DNA from 2 places in the Serratia sarumanii genome. Region 2 is predicted to be linked to the other one. Evidence: riboswitches for the same ligand, from Rfam matches in the RefSeq annotation. Region 2 holds a riboswitch; the other holds the start of a gene.

Region 1 (11,943 bases), 1.3 Mb from region 2:
CGGCGTGTTGGGCCGCCAGCCGTTTGCCGTCTTCGGAGGCGCCGGCCTGGAACAGGATCGGGCGCCCCTGCGGCGTGCGGCCGATGTTCAGCGGCCCCTGTACCGAGAAGAATTCCCCCTGGTGATTGAGAGTGTGCAGTTTGCCGGCGCGGAAGAATTCGCCGCTGGCCTTATTACGCACGAAGGCGTCGTCTTCCCAGGAATCCCACAGCCCTTTGGCAACGTCGAGAAACTCGCCGGCGATGCGGTAACGCAGGCTGTGCTCCGGGTGTTCTTTGCGCGAGAAATTTTTGGCCGAGCCTTCCAGCGGCGAGGTCACCACGTTCCAGCCGGCGCGGCCGTTGCTCAGGTGATCGAGGCTGGCGAACTGGCGGGCGACGGTGAACGGATCGCTGTAGGAGGTGGAGAGGGTGCCCACCAGGCCGATTTTATCGGTGGCGGCGGACAACGCGGCCAGCAGGGTGAGCGGTTCGAAACGATTAAGAAAATGCGGAATGGACTTTTCGTTGATATATAGCCCATCGGCGACAAACACGAAATCGAATTTCCCCTGTTCGGCTTTTTTCGCCGTGGCGATATTAAATTCGAGGTTGATGCTGGCGTCGGCGGTGGCGTCCGGGTGGCGCCAGGCGGACATATTTCCCGATGCGCCATGTAGAATGGCGCCCAGCCGCAATTGCCGTTGATTAGTCGCGTTGTCGCTCATCGTGATTATCCTGTCATGCGCCGCAGAGGCGCGCGGTGTCTGATGTGCTCACTATTGATGAGCGGCGGCGGGATGTAAAACAACAAAACAGCATATTCAAATGTTGAAAATTGCAAATATCACGGCGAGCGAAAAAATAATCCCCGACGCGGCATCCGCGGCGTCGGGGAAATACGCTTTACCGTTATTCAGGCGTTGCTGAGGGCTTTTTCCGGCGCGGTGGTTAATTGTTGCAGCGTGCGTTCCGCCAGCAGCGTGAAATATTGCGCGGCGGGGAACAGAGCGCGTTCATCGGGATTGAAACGCGGATGATGCAGGCCGAATTCGCTGGCGGAGCCGATGCTGACGAATACGCCCGGCACATGGTGCAGATACAGCGCGAAATCTTCACCGCCCATCTGCAGTTCCGCCTCTTCGACCCGGTAGCCGGCCTCGGCGGCGACGGTTTTGCTGAACGCCGCCCAATGCGGATCATTGATTACCGCCGGCGGCCCCGGCTGCCAGCGGAGTTCGGCCTGCGCGCCCAGCGCGGCGGCAACGCCGTCGATCACCTGGCGAATTTTGTCCGGCACCTGGCGGCGCACCGCGTCGCTGTGGGTGCGCACCGTGCCTTCCAGCTCCACGGTTTGCGGCAGCACGTTCCAGGTATTGCCGCCTTCGATGCGCGTTACGCTCACCACCAGCGATTCCAGCGAGCTGAAGCTGCGGCTGGGCAGCGTCTGCAGTGCGCCGACGATCTGGCTGGCGGTGACAATGGTGTCGACGCCCTGTTCCGGTTTGGCGGCGTGCGCGCCTTTGCCGGTGATGAGGATCTGGAAGCGATCGACGTTGGCGTAGAACGGCCCGGCGCGGGTGGCGAAGGTGCCGGTGGGCAGCTCCGGCGCGTTATGCAGGCCAAATACCGCCGCAACGTTATCCAGCGCGCCAGCGTCGATCAGATGCCGGGCACCGTTGAAGGTCTCTTCCGCCGGTTGGAAGAAGATGCGCACCGTGCCGGGCAGGTCGGCCTCACGCGCTTTGAGCAGGTGTGCGGCGCCGAGCATCACCGAGGTGTGAAAGTCGTGGCCGCAGGCGTGCATCACGCCGCGGTTTTGCGAGCTGAAGGGCACGTCGGCGATTTCGTCGATCGGCAGGGCGTCAATGTCACCGCGCAGCGCGATGATCGGCCCCTTGCCGCTGCCAATCTCCGCCACGACGCCGGTTTTCAGCGCCAACGGCAGCAGGCGAATGCCCGCCTCTTGCAGCCAGCGGGTCAGCCGGGCGGTGGTGGCGAATTCGTGATTGGAAAGCTCCGGGTTTTGGTGCAGCTCACGCCGATAGGCGATGATTTTGTCTGCCAACTGGCTGGTCATAGGCTTGGCTCACAGTGGGAAATAAACCCTAACCCTAGTGCAGCGGCCGCCGAAGCAAAAAGACCATCTGGTTATATTTCATAGCGATTGCGTCTGCATGGGGGCGTCAACGCTGGGGTAAGCGGGCGGGTTTGGCCGTTCGCGCATTGTTCGCCGGCGCGTGGAGAGGATTGACCTGGAACGGGAGCTTATCGCAACCGGTGCAATCCATTTACACCGGGCTACACGGATTTTTTCACTCTTTATCGGATTTCTGTGATCGCGGTGGTGGACAAAATCCTGCCTGCTTGCTGTACTGTAATCGACACAGGTTTTGTGTCTTTCATTCACGTTAAAGGTAAGTTTGATGTCTAAGATTAAAGGTAGCGTTAAGTGGTTTAATGAATCCAAAGGCTTCGGTTTCATTACTCCGGAAGATGGTAGCAAGGACGTTTTCGTTCACTTCTCTGCCATCGTTAGCAACGGTTTCAAAACGCTTGCTGAAGGCCAGCGTGTAGAGTTTGAAATCACGAACGGTGCCAAAGGCCCATCTGCCGCTAACGTTACTGCTATCTAAGCTGCGTAGCTGAATTTCTTAAAACCCGCTCATTGAGCGGGTTTTTTATTGGGCGCGTTATGCCTCGCTGCGGCGGGCCAACAGGCTGAACAGCAGGATAGCGATGGCGTAACAGCCGACGATGGTCAGCGCCATCGACAGGCCCGAGGTGCCCCCCAGCCCGGTGAGCGGCACGGCGCAGGCGCCGAGGGCGAACATGCACACGCCGATCAAGGCCGAGGCGCTGCCCGCTTTGTCACCCTGGCTTTGCATGGCCAGCGAAGAGGCGGTCGGGCCGACGATGCCGATCACCGCCACCGAAAAGAACAGCGGCACCAGCAATACGACCAGCGGCGCATGCAGCGCGGCGGCCAACAGCAGCAACAGCGATGCGACGGCCGCCAGCGTTAGCCCGCTCTTCAATACCCGACGCTCCCCCCAACGCGAACTGAGGCGGCTGGCCAGCTGCGCCGCAATGATCAGCCCGACGCCGTTAATGGCGAAGCACAGGCTGAACATCTGCGGGCTGAGGCCGTAGATCTGCTGCAAGACGAAAGGCGAGGCGCCGATATAGGCGAACATGCCGGCCATCACGAAGCCTTGCGTCAGGCACAGGCCCATGAAATAGCGCTGGGTCAGCAACCCGCCCAGCGACATCAGCATCGCCAGGATACCGCCCTGGCTGCGGCGTTCTACCGGCAGGGATTCGCGCAGCTTCAGCGCCGACAGGCTGAACAGCAGCACGGCGATGGCCGCCAGCACGCCGAAGATGCCGCGCCAGTTCATCACCTGCAGCATCACGCCGCCCAGCACCGGCGCGACGATCGGCGCCAGGCCGTTGACCAGCATCAGCAGGGCGAAGAAGCGGGTCAGCTCATGGCCGGCGTACAGATCGCGGGCAATGGCGCGGGAAATCACCGCGCCACCGGCGCCGGCGATGCCCTGCAGCAGACGGGCGATCAGCAACTGGTCGATGGTGGGCGCGAGGGCGCACCACAGCGAAGCACCCAGCAGCAGGATCAGCGACAGCAACAGCGGGCGCATGCGGCCCAGTTTGTCGCTGTAAGGGCCGAAAATCAGCTGGCCGACGCCCAGGCCTAGCAACCCGGCGGTCAGGCTGAGCTGTGCGGCGGCGGTGGAGGTATTCAGTTCGCCCGCCATTTCCGGCAGGGCGGGCAGATAGAGATCGGTGCACAGCGGCCCCAGCGCGGCCAACAGGCCAAGCACGACGGCGTACACCAGACGTTGTCTGGCTAAGTGTTTGGTCATGGGAGATTAGCGTTTCCTGAACAGGTGAGAAATGGCCTGCTGATACAGCTCGCGCAGCAGGGACGCATCGGCTTTTTGCGTGGTAAGGATGCGGTAACCGGTGCCTTCGCTCATGACGGCGATAAACTCCACCCGGGCGGCGATCTCTTCCGCGCTGAAATCGGGATACAGCCGCTGCAGGTTGTGGCACACGTGGCGAAACAGCCGCGCTTCCGCATCGCTGAGCATTTTGGCTACCACCGGGTTGCGCGTGGCCTCGGCGGTCACTTCCAGCATCAGCATGTGATCGGTTTCGCTCTCGCCCGGCTGCTGAAACAGCGTGCGCGCCGCCAGCGTGCCGGCGATCAGGTTGATGTGATCGCCAAGGTTTTCCAGCCGTTGCATCTTGCTGGCGATGATGCGGTTGACGATCTCTTCGATAATCGCGTCTTTATTGGCGAAATAGCGATAGATTTGCCCGACGCTGAGCTGCGAGCCCTGGGCGATCTCCGCCATGCTGGCGGCGTGGAAGCCGTGGCGGCGGAAGCTGGTTTTCGCCGCTTCGACGATCTGATCGCGGCGGGCCTGCACCTTGGCCTGTTTACTGTCGTTGGGGGAGAGCATCTGCCCGATCCTTTGCTACGCGTGAGCCGGGTTCACATTTCTGGGTGTGAACGTTCATTCTCAATTGTAGTGTAACCGGCGGGAAAGACGCAACATGAACGCGTGCTGCGGGAAAAAGCGCTTAAGCGAACAGGTAGGATTTGATAAAGGCGGCGACGATCAGCACGCACAGCGCAACGGCAATCGCTTCGGCGGCGGTTTTCGGCAGGCTAAACATAGCGGTTTCTCATCCAGTCAGGAGTACTGGATGAGATTATGCGCATGCAAGATTAAGGAAACATTAAGGGCTTAGCGCCCGTTGACCCACATCACCAGCATGAAAGCCAGCAGCGTCATCGCCAGCGAGCCGGCCAGGTTGAGCAGCATGTTGGCCAGCGCCCAGCCGAAGCGGCCATCCTGCATCAGGTATACCACCTCCAGCGAAAAGGTGGAGAAGGTGGTCAGGCCGCCGCAGAACCCGGTGGTGATCAGCAATTTCCAGGTGGGATCCAGATGCGTCATGCGGGTGAAAATCGCCATCGCCAGGCCGATGATAAAACCGCCGATCAGATTGACCATCAGCGTACCGAGCGGAATGTGGGCGTTCAGCGGGTTCATTTTCATGCTTACCGCCCAGCGCAAAACGCTGCCGACGCCGCCGCCGATAAATACGGCCAGTAAAGAGCTCAACATGGGGCAACTCCCTTTCAATCAGAGAAATTCACGGGGTTCGGAAAGGGACAGGCGTAACGCTACGCGCCTCTCTCCGAGAGGTTACGTAGACATCATCAGCCTGTGAAGGCGGTTAGGGAGGAATGTCATCTCCAGCGTGCCGCACGGCCTTTTTCGCCGCACCGGATGGATGTTACACCTAACGCCGCCTATTTTGTAGTATCGACAATCTGCGAGGTCACCCCATGAAAATCAGAACGGCGCGCCTGAGCGATCGCCGAATTAATGACGGCGCTGGATTATCCCGGCACCGAGGCGCTGCTGGTGGCGGTGGAAAGCGAGCGGGCGCATGCGTTTTACCGGCGTGAAGGCTTTGTCGAAGCGCCGAAGTATTTTGCCAAGTTATTAAACCAGTCAGTTAGTCGCCCGTCGGCGCCGCCGTTTCCAGCCGGTTGCGGCCATTTTGCTTCGCCCGGTAAAGCGCGCCGTCGGCCGCTTTCAGCCAGTCCAGATAACCGCCCAGCGCGGGGTGGTAGTTGGCGATGCCGGCGCTGATCTGCAGCCGCAGCTGTGGTGCCTCTTTGAAGATGACGGCGTCCAGCCGCTGCTGGATGCGCCGCAGGACGGTTACCGCCTGTTCGGCGCTGGTGTTCGGCAGCACTGCGCCAAACTCGTCGCCGCCGTAGCGCCCGACGATATCCACGTTGCGCAAGCCGATCAGCAGCTCTTCCGCCAGCGCCGCCAGGGCCTCATCCCCTAAAGCGTGGCCGAAGGTGTCGTTGATGGTTTTGAAGCGATCGATATCCATCAGGATCAGCGTGGCGTTGTCCTGGTAGCGGCGGCAGCTGTCAAACTGGCGATGCAGCAGGTGCTCCCAGTGGCGGCGGTTGTACAAGCCGGTCAGCCCATCGCGAGTGCTGATGCGTTGCAGCTCCTGTTTCTTTTCCGCCAGCCGCTTGGCGGTGCGGTAGGTCACCAGCCCGAGCAGCGTCGGGTACAGGTAGATCATCGGCAGGCACAGATAGATTTGCAGCGGCGTGCTGTGCGGTTGAAACGGGAAGCCGAGCAGCGCGCCGGTCAGCGCCGCCGTGGCCAATTGAATCGCCAACCCTTTGACAAACAGCGCTTTGCCGGCGGAAGCGATGTTGTTCATGCTCATCATCGACAGGATGACGATCGCCGGCAGCGCATTGAACGCCATCATCGCGGCCCAGAAGCCACCGAAGGCGGAGTCGATCAGCAGGTTGCGGATCTCGGCTTTGAACGGATCTTTGGCGCGGCGGGCCAGGCGGTAGGCGAGATGCGGCCAGAGAAAGCCGTGAAAGGCCAGCAATAGCCAGACCGCCGTGGGCGGAGCCAAGGGGTAGAGCGCGGCGCAGACGCAGATAAAGCCGAGTCCCAGGCCGGCGACGCGGGGCAGATAGGTGCGTTTGGCGAAGCTGAGGCCGGATTTTCGGGCATCGAAAATGGGTGGAGCAATATACATCCGGCATCTCCCTGATAAGTATCACGGCAGCGTATCATGCGGGCGATAAACTAAGAATAGTCTGGAATCCGCGCCGTGCGGCCGCGTGGCATTCCTGCGACGGATCTCACTCTGTTACATGTTGCGGTTGTGCGAGCCGAAGGAAAGTCGCTAAATATTCGCAGGCAAGGTCAGTTTTTCTCGCTGTTCACGCAGCGCTCTATGATAAGAAGGTGAGTATGGAAGGTATCAGCATTACCAAACTTCTGGTGATTGCCGTGTTGGTGATTTTACTGTTCGGCACCAGCAAACTGCGCACGCTCGGCGCCGATCTTGGCGCGGCGCTGAAAGGCTTTAAAAAAGCCGTGGGCGACGACAGCACGCCGCCGGCCGCCGGCAACAACGCCGCCGAAAGCCAGTCCGCTCAGCAGAGCGTCGAAAAGAAAGACGTTTAACCCCGCCTGGTGGCGCGCAATAAAAAACGGATGCCTTGCGGACATCCGTTTTTTGGCGTTTCCGCCGTCTTTAGCGTAACAAACTATTACGCGTTATTTCACTTCCATCCCTTTGGCCTGCAGATCGGCGTGGTAAGACGAACGCACGAACGGGCCGCAGGCGGCGTGGGTGAAGCCCATCGCCATCGCTTCTTCTTTCATCTCGTCGAACTCGGCCGGGCTGACGTAGCGCTGCACCGGCAGGTGGTGACGGCTCGGCTGCAGGTATTGCCCCAGCGTTAGCATGGTCACGCCGTGGCGGCGCAGATCGCGCATCACTTCGACGATTTCCGCGTTGGTTTCGCCCAGGCCGACCATCAGGCCGGATTTGGTCGGGATATCCGGGTGCGCTTCTTTAAAGCGCTCCAGCAGCTTCAGCGACCACTCGTAGTTGGCGCCCGGGCGCACCTGGCGATATACGCGCGGCACGTTTTCCAGGTTGTGGTTGAATACGTCCGGCGGCGTGGCGGTGAGGATTTCCAGCGCGCGATCCATACGGCCGCGGAAGTCCGGCACCAGCGTTTCAATTTTGATGTTCGGGCTCTTGGCGCGGATGGCCGAGATGCAGTCGGCAAAGTGTTGAGCGCCGCCGTCGCGCAGATCGTCGCGGTCAACCGAGGTGATCACCACATAACGCAGCGCCATGTCGGCGATGGTTTGCGCCAGCTTTTCCGGCTCGTTGGCGTCCGGCGCGATCGGGCGGCCGTGGGCCACGTCGCAGAACGGGCAGCGGCGGGTACAGATGGCGCCGAGGATCATGAAGGTGGCAGTGCCGTGGTTGAAGCACTCGGACAGGTTAGGGCACGAAGCTTCCTCACAGACGGAGTGCAGGCCGTTTTTACGCATCGCGGCTTTGATGCCCTGAATGCGCGTTGAGTCGGCAGGCAGTTTGATCTTCATCCACTCGGGTTTACGCAACAGCTCCTGCCGTTCGGTGACCACCGTTTTGACCGGGATCAGCGCCATTTTGTCAGCATCGCGGTATTTGACGCCGCGTTCCATCTGAATTGGTTTACTCATAATCGTGCAGGTTCCAGTTACGAAGCTCGACCGTCTGGTAGCCGAGTAAATGAACAAATTCCTGTACCAGGATTGGGTGTATGTCTTCAATGCCAACGCCGGGCGCCAGCGCGCTGACCTGCGTCATCTGCATGCCGGCGTAACCGCAAGGGTTGATGCGTTGGAAGGGGCTGAGATCCATCGCCACATTCAGGGCCAGGCCGTGGAATGAGCTGCCTTTGCGGATCCGCAAACCCAACGAACAGATTTTCTGCTCCCCCACGTACACGCCCGGCGCATCCGGACGGGCGCGCGATTCGAGGCGGAAGTGGGCGAGGGTGTTGATAACCGTATCTTCTATCGCCGTGACCAATTGGCGTACGCCGACCTTGTTGCGTTTCAGATCGACCATCACGTACATCACCTGCTGGCCCGGCCCGTGGTAGGTCACCTGGCCGCCGCGATCGCTCTGAATCACCGGGATATCGCCGGGCATCAGCACATGCTCGGCTTTGCCGGCCTGGCCCTGGGTGAACACCGGGTGATGCTGCACCAGCCACAGCTCGTCCGGCGTGGTCTCGGTACGACTGTCGGTGAAGTTATGCATGGCTTGGGATACAGGCGCGTAGGGCTGCAACCCCAGCTGACGCAAAATGATCTTGTCTGGTTGCAAAAGAGTCATCGTCAGGTTACAGAAGTGGTAAAGCCATTATACCGGGCGCTCCGGTCTGCGGCCAGCCTTTCGCTGACCAAAAATGCGCAACCCGGGAAGACGCTGCGCCATCCCGGGTTGATAAGCAGGGGTTTATGCTGGAATTACAGCACCATGCGAACAATTTCAATGTTACCCAACTCTTCGTACAGGGTTTCGACCTGCTCGATGTGAGTGGCGTTGATGGTGATGGAGACCGAGTGGTAGTTGCCTTTGCTGCTCGGCTTGACCTGCGGGTTGTAGTCGCCCGGCGCATGGCGCTGCACCACTTCAACTACCTGGTCAACCAGCTCAGGCTGCGCCAGGCCCATCACCTTGTAGGTAAACGGGCAAGGGAATTCGAGCAGTTCGTTCAGTTTAGTTTTTTGCATGTGCGTGCGCTCCAGAGTGCTAGCTAATCTATAAAGTATAACTCCCGCCGGGGCGGGAGTTAGTGTTATTCACTATATGGGGGCAATTTCGCCCGTTTCAACCGTTAACCGAACCAGTGGTGGAACATCAGTTTGATGTAGTCCACGATGCGGCTGAAGAAACCGCCTTCTTTCACTTCGTTCATCACCACCAGCGGACGCTGGTCGATGGTTTTGCCGTCCAGCTGGAAGTTGATGCTGCCGACCACCTGGTTTTTCGCCAGCGGCGCGTGAATTTCCGGCGTGTTCAGCACATAGCTGGCCTTCAGATCTTTCATGCGGCCGCGCGGGATGGTCAGGTAGACGTCTTTGTCCACGCCCAGTTCAACGCGGTCGGCATCGCCGAACCAGACCGGCTCGGAAGCGAACTCTTTACCGACCTTCAGCGGCGCCACGGTTTCGAAGAAGCGGAAGCCCCAGGTCAGCAGTTTCTTGCTCTCGGCTTCGCGGCCTTTGTAGGTGCGGCCGCCCATCACGGCGGAGATCAGGCGCATCTGGCCTTCGGTCGCCGAAGCCACCAGGTTGTAACCCGCCGCGTCGGTGTGGCCGGTTTTGATGCCGTCGACGTTCAGGCTGTTATCCCACAGCAGACCGTTGCGGTTCATCTGGCGGATATTGTTGAAGGTGAACTCTTTTTCTTTGTAAATCGCGTACTCGTCCGGCACGTCGCGGATCAGCGCCTGGCCGATCAGCGCCATGTCGCGCGCCGAGCTGTACTGGCCCTGAGCATCCAGGCCGTGTACCGTCTGGAAGTGGGTGTTCTGCAGGCCCAGCTTGCTGACGTAGGTGTTCATCAGGTTAACGAACGCGTCCTGGCTGCCGGCGACGTAGTCGGCCATCGCCACGCAGGCGTCGTTACCGGACTGCAGGTTGATGCCGCGGGTCAGTTTGGAGACCGGCACGCGATCGCCCGGCTTCAGGAACATCAGCGAGGAGCCTTTGAACACCGGGTTGCCGGTCGCCCAGGCGTCCTGACCGACGGTCACCAGATCGTCTTGGCCGATTTTACCCGCTTTCAGCGCCTGGCCGATGACGTAGCTGGTCATCATTTTGGTCAGGCTGGCCGGATCGCGACGCGCGTCGGCGTTCATCTCGGCCAGCACCTTGCCGGAGTTGTAATCAATCAGGATGTACGCTTCCGCATCGATCTGCGGGACACCTGGGATCATGGTTTTGATGTTAACGTCATCGGCATGTGCAACGGAGGCTGCGCTCATTGCGATAACGGTGCCGAGTGCGATGCTTTTGATTAAGCGAAAAGAAGTTACTTGTTTCATGATCGGGACTACAACATCCGTGAAAGTAAAGTTAAAAAACGAGCCACACTATAGCAGATGCGATCCCGGCAGGCATTATCCATTCATCTGACTAATCGCGGTTAAAGACCTTTTAGCTGCAAGAAAATGTTTCAGCTAAATAACCGCTTATCAGCCGCGAATGCCCGCCGGGCATAACGCTTAGGGTGCAGCAGTAACGAAAGACTGTTGTTGCGCTTCGCTGGCCAGGCGTTGCTGCAGCTGGGCCGCCTGCTGACGGCTGCTGAATGGGCCGAGCTGGACGCGATAAACGTTGCCGTTGGCTGCCACTTTGCCCGGCACGCCAAACTGTTGGCTCAGGCTTTGCTGCCAGCTCTGGGCGCGCTCGGCGCTGCTCAGCGCACCGACCTGCACCACGTAACCGCCGGAGGAAGAAGCGGCCGCCATGCCGGCCGCCGCAGCGCCGGCCGCAACCGGAGCGGCCACGGCGGCGGCTTCCGGTTCGGAACCTTCCAGCACGCCGGCCGGTACTGCGCTTGGCGCGCCGAGGAAACCGCTGCGGCCGTTGCCGGCGTTTGCCGGAGCGCCATCGTCGGTGCGCAGGGTGCTGTTATCGATCGGGCGCACCGCCGCGCCGCCGGCGACCGGCACGTCCTGTTGGATCGGGGTGCCCATGCCGCTGGCGCCGAGATCCGGGCGTGCCGGCAGGGCGTAACTCTGTTTCGCCACGATGGTGCCGATGGTGCCCGGGCCGCTCAGCGTGCCGTCCGGCGCCACGTTGATGAAATCGACTTTGACCTTGGTGTTGTTGGACAGGTTGAGGCGGTCGGCGGCGGCTTTCGACAGATCGATGATGCGGCCCTTGGTGTATGGCCCGCGATCGTTGACGCGCACCACCAGCTGACGGCCGTTGGCCAGGTTGGTGACGCGCACATAGCTTGGGATTGGCAGCGTTGGGTGCGCCGCGGTCAGGCCGTTGGGATCGAACTGCTCACCCAGCGCCGTGGTGTTGCCGTTGGCCTCTTCGCCATACCAGGACGCCAGGCCGGTCTGCGAGAAGTTCTGCGGATCTTTTACGATGCGGTAAGTATCGCCATTAACCTTATAATCCTGCATGTTGTTAGGGTTATAGGGTTCATATTGAGGCTCGACGCCACCGATTTCCACCACCGGGCCGTTGTACGGCTGCTGTGGCGCCTGCTGTTCCGTGGTCGGGGCGGTACAGGCGGAGAGCAACACCGCCGCAACGCCGATCCAAAGCCATTCCTTACGCATTACTCACCTCTTATAAACTTTTAGACAGCATTTTCCGATGCGTGTGGATCGACATGATGATGCCGAAACCGGCCATCAACACTATCAGCGCCGAACCCCCGTAACTGACCAGAGGCAAAGGTACGCCAACTACCGGCAAAATGCCACTGACCATACCGATGTTAACAAAGACATAAACGAACAAAATCAGCATCAAGCCGCCAACCATCACGCGGC
Region 2 (11,943 bases):
CCGACCAGCTCCACCTGGTCGCCCAGGGCGTCGCTCAGAATACGCCAGCCGGCCCCGTCGTCCTCGGCCAAGCCGTCTTCAATCAGCACGATGGGGAAATCCTGCACCAGCCGTTGGTAATAGGCCGTCATCTGGGCTGCGTCCAACTCGAGGTTCTCGCTGCGCAGGCGGTACTTGCCGTCGGCGTAGAATTCGCTCGAGGCCGGATCCATGCAGATCGCGATATCTTCTCCCGGCCGGTAGCCGGCTTTCTCTATCGCCTGCACGATCAGCTCGAGCGGCTGGCGGTTTGAAGCGACCGCCGGCGCAAAACCGCCTTCGTCACCGACGCCGACCGACAGGCCTTTTTCCAACAGGATTTGGCGCAGCGCCTGATAAACTTCACTGCCCCAGCGCACGGCCTCGCGCAACGACGGTGCGCCCAGGGGGGCTATCATAAACTCCTGAAAGTCCGCCCCTTGCCAGCGGGCGTGCACGCCGCCGTTGATGATATTCATGCAGGGCACCGGCAGCAGATTGGCGCCGATGCCGCCCAGATAACGATACAGCGGCAGCTGCGACAATTGCGCCGCGAGGCGGGCGGCGGCCAGAGACACGCCGAGCAGGGCGTTGGCCCCCAATCGGCTTTTGTTCTCGCTGCCGTCCAGCGCGATCAGCCGGCGGTCTATCTCCGCCTGTTGGCGCACATCCACTCCGCGCAACGCCTCGTTGATCGCCGTTTTGACGCTGTGCACCGCCTCCAGTACGCCTTTGCCGCCGAAACGGCGCGGATCGCCGTCGCGGTGCTCCACCGCCTCGCGCGATCCGGTGCTGGCTCCCGAAGGCACCGAAGCCCGGGCCACGACGCCCGTCGCGCTCATGTCGACTTCGACGGTCGGGTTGCCGCGCGAATCCAGGATCTCTCTGGCGGTTACGCTTTCAATCTCATAGCTCATGGGGGTGTCACCTCGTTCTAGGGAGTGGGAACGTGTTTTATCAGCACGTCGATGGATAAATGGTTGATGAATTCGAAACCGAAGGAGGCAAAGACGCCAAACGGACGGTTCTGATGGCCGAGCAACAAAAGATCGACGCCTTCACGGGCAATCAGGGCTTCGACGTCTTTGAAGCGATGGATGCTGACGATTGCGCGCACCTCCAGGGGGATTGAGCAGTCTTCCACCAGGCGGCTGAGCATGGCTTTGGCGGCGATCACCTCGCTGGACTGGCGATCTTTGGTTTGCGCATCGCTGAGGTAGTCCAGCTCGGCATAGTCGGCGCTGATGTGCGCCACGGTAATGCGCGTATTCATCTGCTGATTGAGGCGTTCGGCATGGCGCAACAGCAGCCGGCCGTCGCGTTCATCCTGTACCAGCAGTAAAGCATGTTGATAGAGCGGCATGACTTATCTCCCTGCGTTAGCGATCTGGAGGGTTAACCACGGTAAAACCTCTTTTTTTCGGCTCGTCATACCGGGCAGCGATACCTGACGAATGCCGAGCACCCGGTTCGACGAGAAATACAGGGTGGAGCGGCGGCGGGTGATATCGGTGACCAATAGTGCAGCCATCTCCAGCCCGGCTTCCTGCTTCGCTTGTTCAAGCGCCTGTTGCAGTGCGGGCAACAGCGGATCGATGTCGCTCATGGCCCGCACTTCTATCTGCGACAGCAGCAGCGAGACGCTATGGATGCGGTAATCCTTGGCGTCGCGGTGCAGCAACTGCGCGGCGGATTGCCCCGAGAGATCGGTTTTGGCGGCTAGCAGCCCGGCGGTGAAGGCGTCATAGTCGACGTGAGAGATTGCGCGTAACCGGGTGACCGCCAGCCGATCCTGTTCCGTGGTGGTTGGCGCACTGAGCGCGACGGTATCGCTCAGGATGGCGCCCAGCAGCAGCGTGGCCTGGGCGGCGTTAAGTGGCATTGGCTTTTCTGTCGTCAGGATCTGCAGGATCACGGTGGCGCAACAGCCGACGGCGCGCACCCAGACATCGGGCGGGTTGCGGGTGACTAACGTGCCCAGCCGGTGATGGTCGATAACGCCGACCACGTCGCTGTCGAGCAATGAGGCCGGGCCTTGTTCGATATCGGTAAAGTCGACCAGCCAGACTTTGCGGTCACGAAGATCGCCTTTCAGCAGCGCAGGCGCCTGTACGCCGGCGGCAGCCAGTATGTAGCGGGTTTCCGGCGTCAGGTCGCCGAGGCGGAAAGCCACGGCCGGTTTGCCGAGGTGATTGAGCCAGTCCGCGACCACCAGCGCGCTGCAGATGCTGTCGCTGTCGGGATTTTTATGGCCGAAAACGTACAGGGGCATTTCCCGCGCGACGGCATCGGGCTGGAACGGAAAAGGGGTAAGACGTGAGATTTCATTCATAGCGACTCCTGACATACCTGCCTAAAAAATAAAGCGAAGTTGTATATCAGGCGTCATCATCCGGTTCGAGTGAACGCGGCGGTTGGGAAAGGTGGAACACCATCACCTTGTGAACGACTGTAGCGCAGCGCGGGGGTAAACGCAACGGCCGGCAAAGCTGGCGAGAATGCGCAATCGGATTGATACTGAGTGAGTCTATGATGGACAAGGATATTTGTCGCTGACCGACGGATAGGGCGAACGGACTCACGCCGGCTGGCTGCGCCGGATCCGTGGGTGACACAATGGGAGACAACATGCTCGAACCCTGCTTCCCCGAAAACGAAGCCGAACGCCTGTCGGTATTGAATTCGCTGAACGTGCTGGATTCAAACTCGGTGGAAAAACTGGATCGCATCACGCGGCTGGCGGCGAAATACTTCGGCGTGACCATTGCGCTGGTGTCGCTGATCGACCGGGATCGCCAATGGTTTTTATCGCGCTACGGTCTGGATGCCCGGGAAACGCCGCGCAATATCTCGTTTTGCGGCCATGCGATCTTGCAACGCGAAGCGCTGGTGGTGCCCGATACCGCCAACGACCCGCGATTTTTCGATAATCCGCTGGTGATCGGCGGGCCGCGGATCGGTTTTTACGTCGGGCAGCCGCTGTTGTCGCTCGACGGGTTGCCGCTCGGCACCCTGTGCATTATCGACAGCCACCCGCAGCCGTTTTCCCCGGAACAACTGGCCGATCTGCATGATTTCGCCGCCGTGGTGGAGGAGTATCTGCAAAGTATTGAGCGCCACGTCTATACCGAAAACCTGAAGTCCGACCTGCAGCGCACGGAGGCCCTGTTCGAACAGACCTTCGCCCAGGCGGCGGTAGGGATGGCGCTGGTTTCGCTGCAGGGGTATTGGCTGCGGGTGAACCCGCGCATCTGCGAAATGCTGCACTATTCCGAGCGCGAACTGATGGATCGCACCTTCCAGGACATTACCTATCCGCTCGATCTCAATACCGACCTGGAAAAGCTGCAGCAGCTGTTGAAAAATGAAATCAGCACCTACTCGATGGAAAAACGCTATTTCCGCGCCGACGGCTCGATCGTTTGGGTGCAGCTGACGGTGGCGCTCAATCGGTTGCCGAACGGCAAACCGGACCATTTCATCTCGGTTATCGTCGATATCAGCGAGCGCAAGGCGGCCGAGGCCGATCTGTTCGCGTTGCAGCATGAGCTGGAGGAACGCGTCGAAACCCGCACGCGGGAGCTGAACGTGGTGGTCAAAAAACTCAACGAAGAGATTGAAACCCGCGTGCTCGCCGAATATCAGCTCAGTGCGGAGAAGGAGCGTCTGCGCGCCATTACCGACAACATGCCGGCCTTAATCAGCCAGATCGACGGCAATGAACGCTACCTGTTCGCCAACAGCGCCTACAAAACCTGGTTCGGTCTGGAGGAGTCCAGCCTCAGGGGGATGACGGTGCGTGATTTCATGGGGGAAAGCGTTTATCGGATAGCAAAACCGATGATCGAACGGGCCCTCGCGGGCGAAATGGTGAGTTTTGAGAATGAGCTGCAGACCCGGCAGGGGCTGCTGATGATCCACACCACGCTGGTGCCGTGCGAAGCGCAGGGCTTTTACATTCTCGCCATGGACATCACCGAACTGAAGCGGCTGCAGCAGCGGCTGGAATATGACGCGACCCACGACATGCTGACCGGATTGACCAACCGCCGTGCGTTTCTGCGCCGGTTGTCGGGCACGCTGCAGGCTTGTTGCCATCAGCGGCAGATGGCGCTGCTGTTTATCGATCTCGACGGCTTCAAAACCCTTAACGACAGCTATGGCCATGATTTCGGCGACGCGATCCTGAAAACCTTCGCCACGTTGCTCAGCGCCTGCGCCGGCGAGCGCCACAGCGTCTCGCGTCTTGCCGGTGACGAGTTCACGGTGATCCTGTGGCCGTTGACGGATCCGCGGCGCGAGGTCAGCGAGTTTTGCGAAAACGTGTTGGCGCAACTGGCCACAATTACGCAGATCGGGCCGCAGAAGGTACGGCTTTCCGCCAGCATCGGCGCGGCCATTTCCCCACGCGGCGATGTGACGGAGGAGATGCTGCTGACCCGCGCCGACGGCGCGATGTATCAGGCGAAATCGGCCGGGAAGGGCACTTACGCCATCTGCGAGCTGTGAGCGTGCAACGGTGGCGGTCTCAGGGTAAGCGGTTTTTCTTTTCCTGTGAGCAGAACTCCGGACTGATTGCATGGCGTCAAATCATCAACATAAAGACTGGCTCGAACTGCGACGCGATGAGGAAACCGGTATTGAGAGCGTCAATGCCCACTTTCAGGGACATGCCTACGATCCTCACGATCATGATGAAATGCTGGTGGGTGTCACGCAGCAGGGTTTACAGCGTTTCCATTGCCACCGCTCGCTGCATACCAGCCGGCCGGGGCGCGCCATGCTGATCGAGCTGGGCGCGGTGCACGATGGCCATGCGCCGCAGGCCGAGGGGTTTACATGCGATGCTCTATTTGCCCCAGCATTGGGTATCCGTCGCTATGCACCGCCGTGGAATGGGGGACGCCTCCGTGCTGGAAGGTGCCTTCCACAGCACGTTGACCGACGATCCAATGCTGGCGGCCGCGATACAGCAGGCCTTTTTCTCGTTGCATCATAGAGAGGGGCGACTGGCGCGCGATCAAAGCCTGGACCATCTGCTGACGCTTTTGGCACGGCATATTCGCGTTCGGCCAACTTCCCAAAGCGATGACGCTTTAATTGAGATGAATCGCTTGCGGGACTACTTGCACGAGCACATGGCGGATAATCCCAGCCTGGATGAACTTGCTCTTCAGTGCGGCCTGGATCGTTTCCGCCTGACTCGCCAGTTCACCCGGGCTTTCGGCCAGTCGCCGCACGCTTATTTAGTTCGGTTGAGGCTGCGGGCTGCACGCTTGCTGTTGGCGCAGGGGGAAGAACCGGCGCAGGTCGCCATGCAGGTGGGTTTTGCCGATCAGAGCCATTTGGGCCGCTGGTTCCAGCGCGCCTACCGATTATCGCCGGCGGCCTATCAACGCCAGTGCACAAACGTTCTATACCGTTGACTTGCCATCTCCGATGATGCGCGTTTAACAGCACAACGGAGTAGAGCGAAATATGTTTGATACCAAGATAGCATTTATCGTGCGTGACGATCTGCCAACCTGGCAGCGGCTGAACGTGGTGGCCTTTCTGGCGACGGGCATCGCCGCCGCGGCCCCGGAAATCATCGGCGAGCGTTACGTGGATGCGCAGGGCAGACGCTACGGCGCCATTTCCGGGCAGCCGATGCTGATTTTCGCCGCGGATCTGCCGGGCCTGCAAAATGTGCATCGCAAAGGATTGGAGCGGGAATTAACGCTGATCCCCTATGTGCACGCCATGTTCGCGACCGGGCACGATGAAGCCAACCGCCAGGTTTTTCGCGCTGAAGACGCGGACAATCTGGATTTGGTCGGCCTGGCGCTGCGCGGGCCGAAGAAAGCGGTGGATAAGGCGATAAAAGGCCTGGCGCTCCACGGCTAGGGCTGGAAAGTGCGCCGCCCGGCGGCGAAAGCAGGGGGCCCGTCCCATGCCGTCTGAATGGCGGCATGGGGGTTTTGGTGGCAACACTTGAATGAGGTTCGGGCATCATTAAATGATAAGAACCGCGGTTTTTTGCGCCGTCGGCGAGGCTCTTATATATTTAGTAGCATGCCTGAGGCAGGTTAGGCATGAAACGGCGGTCGGTCGGGCCGCTGCAAGTACGACAGTTAATCCGTTCGCCAAGAGGCTGCGAGCCTGTGCTTTCGGTAGGGACAGCCGCCAATCGTTTTTACGGCGACCGAAGGCGGAGCAGCTACTCACAGGTCACGAGGACACTTACCATGCATAAGAGAACACTGGCGTCACTGCATTACGAAAACATGCCTTACGATGGGGTACACTTTCATATTTTGAAACGGGAAACGCCTGGCCATACGGCGTTGCTGAAGCTGGATGCGGGCAGCCGGCAACCGGCGCGTTTTCATCCGGGCTGGGTGAAACTGATGGTGCTGAGCGGTGAACTGAAGGTTGACGATCAGACGTTGCAACCCCATGAGATGTTAATCATTCCTGCCAATACCGCCTATACGGTACAGGCCATTACGGAAGTGATTTGTCTGGCGATTTCCGAGCTGGACGGTGCCGAGCTGGCCCGTTGATGAAATAACAACTCTGGATGGAGGAGAGCCTAGGCGCTCTCCCTATCCCTTCAGCATTAAGCCGCCCCCCCGGGCTGAGCTGCCTGCTGATTGATGCGTATACCTCCTGATTATGCCACCGCGCTTTCCCTATCCATCACTTTCGGCCACGTCGCCCCCGCAACGAGCCGCCATTGCGCAGCGCATGCGCAACGCCTGCGTTTTACGCAGAACGATGAAATTTTGGTGTAAATAGTGAGTTTCTTCGCATAAGGCCCCTGGTGTGGCTTGCGACAGCGTCACTATATGGAGGATCATGCGACTCCTCTATCAAATAAAAGACATTCGCGTTATCAAAAGGGACAAACGGCCATGGGATTCGAAGTCGACAATGCCGAAACGAAACGCATCGACCTCAGCAGCCACGAAAACTCCTCGTTCGAGGTGACGGGGCTGGTGAAACACTATCCGGCGGGCTTCGTCATTCCTTACCACTCGCATAGGCGCTGCCACTTGCTCTATTCGCAGCAGGGCGTTATGGCGGTCGAGGCGAGCAGCGGGCGCTGGATCGTTCCGCCCACCACCGCAGTTTGGTTGCGGCCGGGGGTAGAGCATCAGATCGTCATGCAGAGCAACATCTGCGTTTACGGGATTTTGGTCGATGAAATCACCGCCGCGCGTTTGCCGCTGCGCGATGGCGTCTTGCAGGTCTCACCGCTGTTGCGAGAACTGATCGCTCAGCTGGCGACGCTGGCGCCCGAAGGGGCGGAGACCCAACGCAATGCGCTGCTCAGAGCGTTGTTCCTTGAGGAGTTGAGCCTGCAGCCGCAGCTGGCGCTGCACCTGCCTTGGCCGGCAGAGGCGAGAATGGCCGAAATTTGCCGGCGGTTGGTCATCACGCCGGCCGACGATCGCGGCATTGAGGCCTGGGCCGATTCACTGTCGATCAGCGTAAAGACCTTTCAACGCCATTTCAGCCAACAAACCGGCATTACCTTCGGCCAGTGGAAACAGCGCCTGCGGCTGCTGTCGTCCATTCCGCTGCTGCTGGCCGGCCACTCGATCATCCACGCCGCCTTCGAAAGCGGTTACGAGAGCCACAGCGCCTATTCGGTGGCGTTCAAAAAACTGTTTGGCGTTTCGCCTTCGCGCTTTACGCTATAGCCTTATGGCATAGCGCGCTTCTCCTATAGATTGAAGCAACCTAATGACGTATAAAGCAAAGCAGTCAACCTCCGAGGCCGCTTCCCGTGATAAAAATTGTCGTGTATCTGATTCTCGCCGTGACGATCGCCATTATTGCGGCAAGAGTCCTCTTTCGTTTGCCGGATATTTCCCAGCGTCTGCCGCAGGCGGCGTTGCCGGCGGATCCTGCCGCCCAGTTACCGGCGCGGGCCGCCGAACTGATGGCGGCGCATCCTGGCCTGAGCGGCGTGGTGCCGCTGGCCAGCGGGCACGATGCGTTCGCCAGCCGCCTGGCGTTGGCGCGGATGGCGGAAAGGTCGATCGACGCCCAGTACTACATCTGGCATAACGACACCTCCGGGCAGATCCTGCTGAAAACCCTGTATGACGCCGCACAACGCGGCGTGCGCGTGCGGCTGCTGCTGGACGATAACGGCGTCGCCATGGACGAGACCCTGGCGGCGCTGAACGCCCAGGAAAACGTCGAGATCCGCCTGTTCAACCCATCAACCGTGCGCACGCCGAAGTTGGCCGGCTACGCCTTTGACTTTATGCGCATGAATCGGCGCATGCATAACAAGTCTTACATCGTCGACGGCGCCGTGGCGATCATCGGCGGCCGCAACATTGGCGACGAGTATTTCCAGGTCGGCGACGAAAACTATTTCCTCGATCTCGACGTGCTGAGCGTCGGCAGCGTAGTGGCAGAAACGGCCGAGGTGTTCGATCGCTACTGGAACAGCGCGTCGGTGTTCGGCGTTGAGCAAATTATCCGGGGCAAAGGTAATCTTTCTGCCTTCCTGACGCAGGCCACCGCGACCGAAAGCAGCGAACGGGCCCGCAAATTGGCGGTGCAGCTGGAAACCAGCGCGGTGCGCTTTCGCGATGGCGCCGTCCAGCCGGAATTCACCCAGGTAGAGCTGGTGGCCGACGATCCGGCGAAAGGGCTGGGCAAGGCGTCGCGCGATCGGTTGATGGTGACGCAGCTCGGCAAGATCATCGGCGGCGTCGGCCGGCAACTGGATCTGGTTTCCGCCTATTTCGTGCCGGGGCGGGAAGGGGCGAGCTTCTTTGAATCGCTTGCCAAACAGGGGAAGTCCATACGCGTGCTGACCAACGCGATGAACACCACCGACGTGCTGGTGGTGCATGCCGGCTACGCCAAATACCGGCGTGAGCTGCTGCAGGCGGGCGTCGAACTGTTCGAGCTGAAGCTGCGCGCCGGTCAACCGACCGGGCGCAAGGAACTCAAGCCGCTGGGGCTGTCCGGCGCGGCGCTGCACGCGAAAACCTTCGCCATCGATGATAAGCGGGTGTTTATCGGTTCGTTCAATTTCGATCCGCGCTCGGCGCACCTGAACTGCGAAATGGGCTTCTTGATCGACAGCCCGACGCTGGCGGCCGACACTCGCCAACTGTTTGATGGCCCGCTCGAGTACGCCGCCTACCGCCCGGTATTGACGCCCGAGGGCAAAATGGTGTGGAAAGAAGCCTTCGAAGACGGCCACACCGAGGTGCATCAGCAAGAGCCCGGCGCCGGCTGGGTAAAACGCATTATTCTCACCGTGGCCGGCTGGCTGCCTATCGAGTGGATGCTGTAACGGCGCGGCGGGAGGGAAAAGGAAGGTTCGCCGGTGTTGGCCGGCGAACCTTGCGAGGCTCAGTAGGCCAGCTTGTCACGGTGCTTGCGGATAAACGCCCTTAGCCGCATCGGCTCTCTGCCCGCGATCTGCGGGAAATTATCGAAAACCTCATCGACGCCTGGGATATCGCGAGCCGCCATGCGGCGAAAATTGTCGTAGACGCAGCTCATGTAGGCCATTTCGGCACCCGTCGCGCGCATCTCATCCAGAAAAACCTGCGGATCTTGTGATTCATAGCGGAACGGCTGCCCCAGCTCTTCCGTCATCATGGCAGCGATCTCGCCGTAGGATTTAACGTCATAGCCCATGCGGTAGGTTTGGCCGCCGTGCCGCTCGGGGTGTAGCAGCGCCAGCGCCGCCGCCTGCGCTACATCGTCGCCGTCCACCCAGCTGAACGGCGCATCGCCGGTATATTGCCGGATCACGCCGTTTTTCACCGCCGGTACGCCGTCGTAGTTGAGCAGGTTCTGCATAAAGCACTCCGGCCGCAGGTGGGTGAAAGAAAATCCCGACCACTCGATGTAACGCTCGATGAGCTGGTGCCAGGCCCAATGCGCGACGGTGGTGTCGTCACGGCCGCAGGCGCCGAGGTGCACGACATGCCGCACGCCGGCCTGGCGCGCGCGATCGAGAAACACCTTGCTTTGCCGCAGCATGTCCACCGTGTAGCCAGTGGCCAGAAATACGCGCTCGATGCCGGCCAGCGCCGGTGCCAGCGTCTCTTCCCGATCAAAATCGAGCTGGACGGTGCGGATACCCAGTTTTTCGAAGGGCGCCGCCTTGGCGGGAGAGCGCACGGCGGCAACCGGCTCGATCTCTGCCTGGGATTGTAAAAGACGCAGGGTCGCACCGCCTATCTGGCCGGTGGCGCCGGTGATCAGGATCTGGGGCTTCTTGTTCTTCATAACTTACCTCTTGCGGTTTTTAACGCTGTGAGGGAAAGTCTATAGGAATAAAAATCATGATTTGCGCTATAAATTACCGAGTTGCGGGAACTAAATTCATCAATAAGGCAGGGGAATGTTTTCTTCCGAACGTCTTAAAGGGATCGGTCTGTTTGTTTGCGTGGCCGATATGGGCAGCTTTACGCTGGCGGCGGAACGCCTGAACCTGACCGCTTCTGCCGTCAGCAAAGGGATCGCCCGGCTGGAAAGCCGATTACAGACGAAGCTGTTCCAGCGCACCACGCGGCGGCTGGCGCTGACCGACGCCGGCACCCAATTTTATCGCACCTGTACCGGCGTGTTGGCCGAGCTGGAAGAGGCCGAACTGGCGATGCAGGCGGAAAGCGCCGAGCCGCGCGGCAGGGTGCGCATCGATCTTCCCGCTTCCTTTGGCCGTTTGCATGCGCTGCCGGTGATCTTGCGATGTATTGAGGATCACCCGTTGCTGGTGCCGCATATCACGTTTACGGACCGCTTCGCCGATCCGGTCAGTGAAGGCATCGATATCCTGGTGCGTATCGGCGGTTCGGATGTGTGGCCAAATACGCTGGGGCATCACTACCTTGGTAAGCAGCGGCATATCTTCTGCGCCGCGCCCGGCTACCTGAAGCGACAGGGTGAACCCACCACCGCCGCTGAATTGGCGCATCATCACTGCGTGCTGTATCAGGAAAACGACGGCATGCAGACGCCCTGGCATTTCTCCGGAAGCGGTGCCCAGCCGGTAGAGCGAAGAACGCTGACGCCGCGGGTGGCCATTGGCGATGCGGAGGGGCAACTGACGGCGGTGCTGGCGGGGCACGGCATCGCTCAGTTACCGACCTGGCTGGTCAAACGGCAGCTAGAGGAGGGGGCGTTGGCCGAGGTGTTGCCGCATCTGGCGACCGACGGCCTGCCGATCAACGTGGTCTGGCTGAAAAGCCGCCGGGCTCAGCCGAAGGTCAGCGCCTTGCTTCAGGCGCTGATCGCCGGTTTGACGCCGGAGGGACAGGCTTAATGAGTTTCGCTTAAACTGACCGTCGCCGTGCGGCCGGCGATCAGCTCGACGCCGTGGGGAATGGTGTCGATCGCGATGCGCACCGGGATGCGCTGCGCCAGACGGATCCAGCTGAATGTCGGGTTGACGTTGGCGAGCAGATTGCCGGCGGCGGTGGTGCGCTCGCTGTCGTTGATGCCGGCGGAAAGCCCGTCGACGTGGCCATACAGCGGCTGCCGTTCCCCCATGATGCGGATCACCACCTTGTCACCGTTCTGGATGCGGCCCAGCTTGGTCTCTTCGAAGTATCCGGCGATGTAGAAACTGTTGGAATCCACCAACGCCATGATCGGCTGACCGGCGGTCGCGTAAGCGCCGGGGCGCAGGGAGAAGTTGGTGATCACGCCATCCACCGGCGCATAGAGATCGGCGCGCTGCAGGTTGATGCGCGCCAGCGCCCGATCCGCCAGGGCCTGATCCAGATTGGCCTTTGCCAGCGATTGGGCATCGCGGCGATTGTCGCGTTCCTGCTGTGAAATAGCCGACTGCAGCGCCTGATAGCGCCGGTTTTCGCGCTGGGATGACGCCAACTGGACGTTGGCGCGTTCAACGGCGGCCTCGGCCTGATCCAGCGCATTGCGCAGCCGTACTTT

Evidence for each region. A riboswitch is a leader RNA that binds a small molecule or an ion and turns the genes downstream of it on or off. The one in region 2 is predicted to bind fluoride.
Region 1: linked by a shared signal. The riboswitch ahead of crcB (fluoride efflux transporter CrcB) and the one ahead of SSARUM_RS11725 (DHHA2 domain-containing protein) in region 2 are both predicted to bind fluoride.

The regions. Positions count from the first base shown of each region.
Region 1 covers NZ_CP124750.1:1,160,286-1,172,228, forward strand. Annotated here, with positions in the region: gene SSARUM_RS05450 (LLM class flavin-dependent oxidoreductase) at 1-706, opposite strand, end outside; gene SSARUM_RS05455 (M20 peptidase aminoacylase family protein) at 895-2,058, opposite strand; gene cspE (transcription antiterminator/RNA stability regulator CspE) at 2,405-2,614, shown strand; gene SSARUM_RS05465 (multidrug effflux MFS transporter) at 2,672-3,862, opposite strand; gene SSARUM_RS05470 (TetR/AcrR family transcriptional regulator) at 3,869-4,465, opposite strand; gene crcB (fluoride efflux transporter CrcB) at 4,754-5,137, opposite strand; fluoride riboswitch at 5,217-5,279, opposite strand; gene SSARUM_RS05480 (diguanylate cyclase) at 5,535-6,602, opposite strand; gene tatA (Sec-independent protein translocase subunit TatA) at 6,821-7,036, shown strand; gene lipA (lipoyl synthase) at 7,130-8,095, opposite strand; gene lipB (lipoyl(octanoyl) transferase LipB) at 8,088-8,756, opposite strand; gene ybeD (DUF493 family protein YbeD) at 8,891-9,157, opposite strand; gene dacA (D-alanyl-D-alanine carboxypeptidase DacA) at 9,262-10,473, opposite strand; gene rlpA (endolytic peptidoglycan transglycosylase RlpA) at 10,654-11,727, opposite strand; gene mrdB (peptidoglycan glycosyltransferase MrdB) at 11,738-11,943, opposite strand, start outside.
Region 2 covers NZ_CP124750.1:2,450,956-2,462,898, forward strand. Annotated here, with positions in the region: gene eno (phosphopyruvate hydratase) at 1-935, opposite strand, end outside; gene SSARUM_RS11720 (adenine nucleotide alpha hydrolase family protein) at 953-1,381, opposite strand; gene SSARUM_RS11725 (DHHA2 domain-containing protein) at 1,385-2,350, opposite strand; fluoride riboswitch at 2,391-2,466, opposite strand; gene SSARUM_RS11730 (diguanylate cyclase domain-containing protein) at 2,647-4,527, shown strand; partial or broken gene SSARUM_RS11735 (AraC family transcriptional regulator) at 4,598-5,444, shown strand; gene SSARUM_RS11740 (DUF2000 domain-containing protein) at 5,497-5,904, shown strand; gene SSARUM_RS11745 (cupin domain-containing protein) at 6,246-6,563, shown strand; gene SSARUM_RS11750 (AraC family transcriptional regulator) at 6,915-7,706, shown strand; gene SSARUM_RS11755 (phospholipase D family protein) at 7,793-9,328, shown strand; gene SSARUM_RS11760 (SDR family oxidoreductase) at 9,388-10,275, opposite strand; gene SSARUM_RS11765 (LysR family transcriptional regulator) at 10,391-11,311, shown strand; gene SSARUM_RS11770 (efflux RND transporter periplasmic adaptor subunit) at 11,308-11,943, opposite strand, start outside.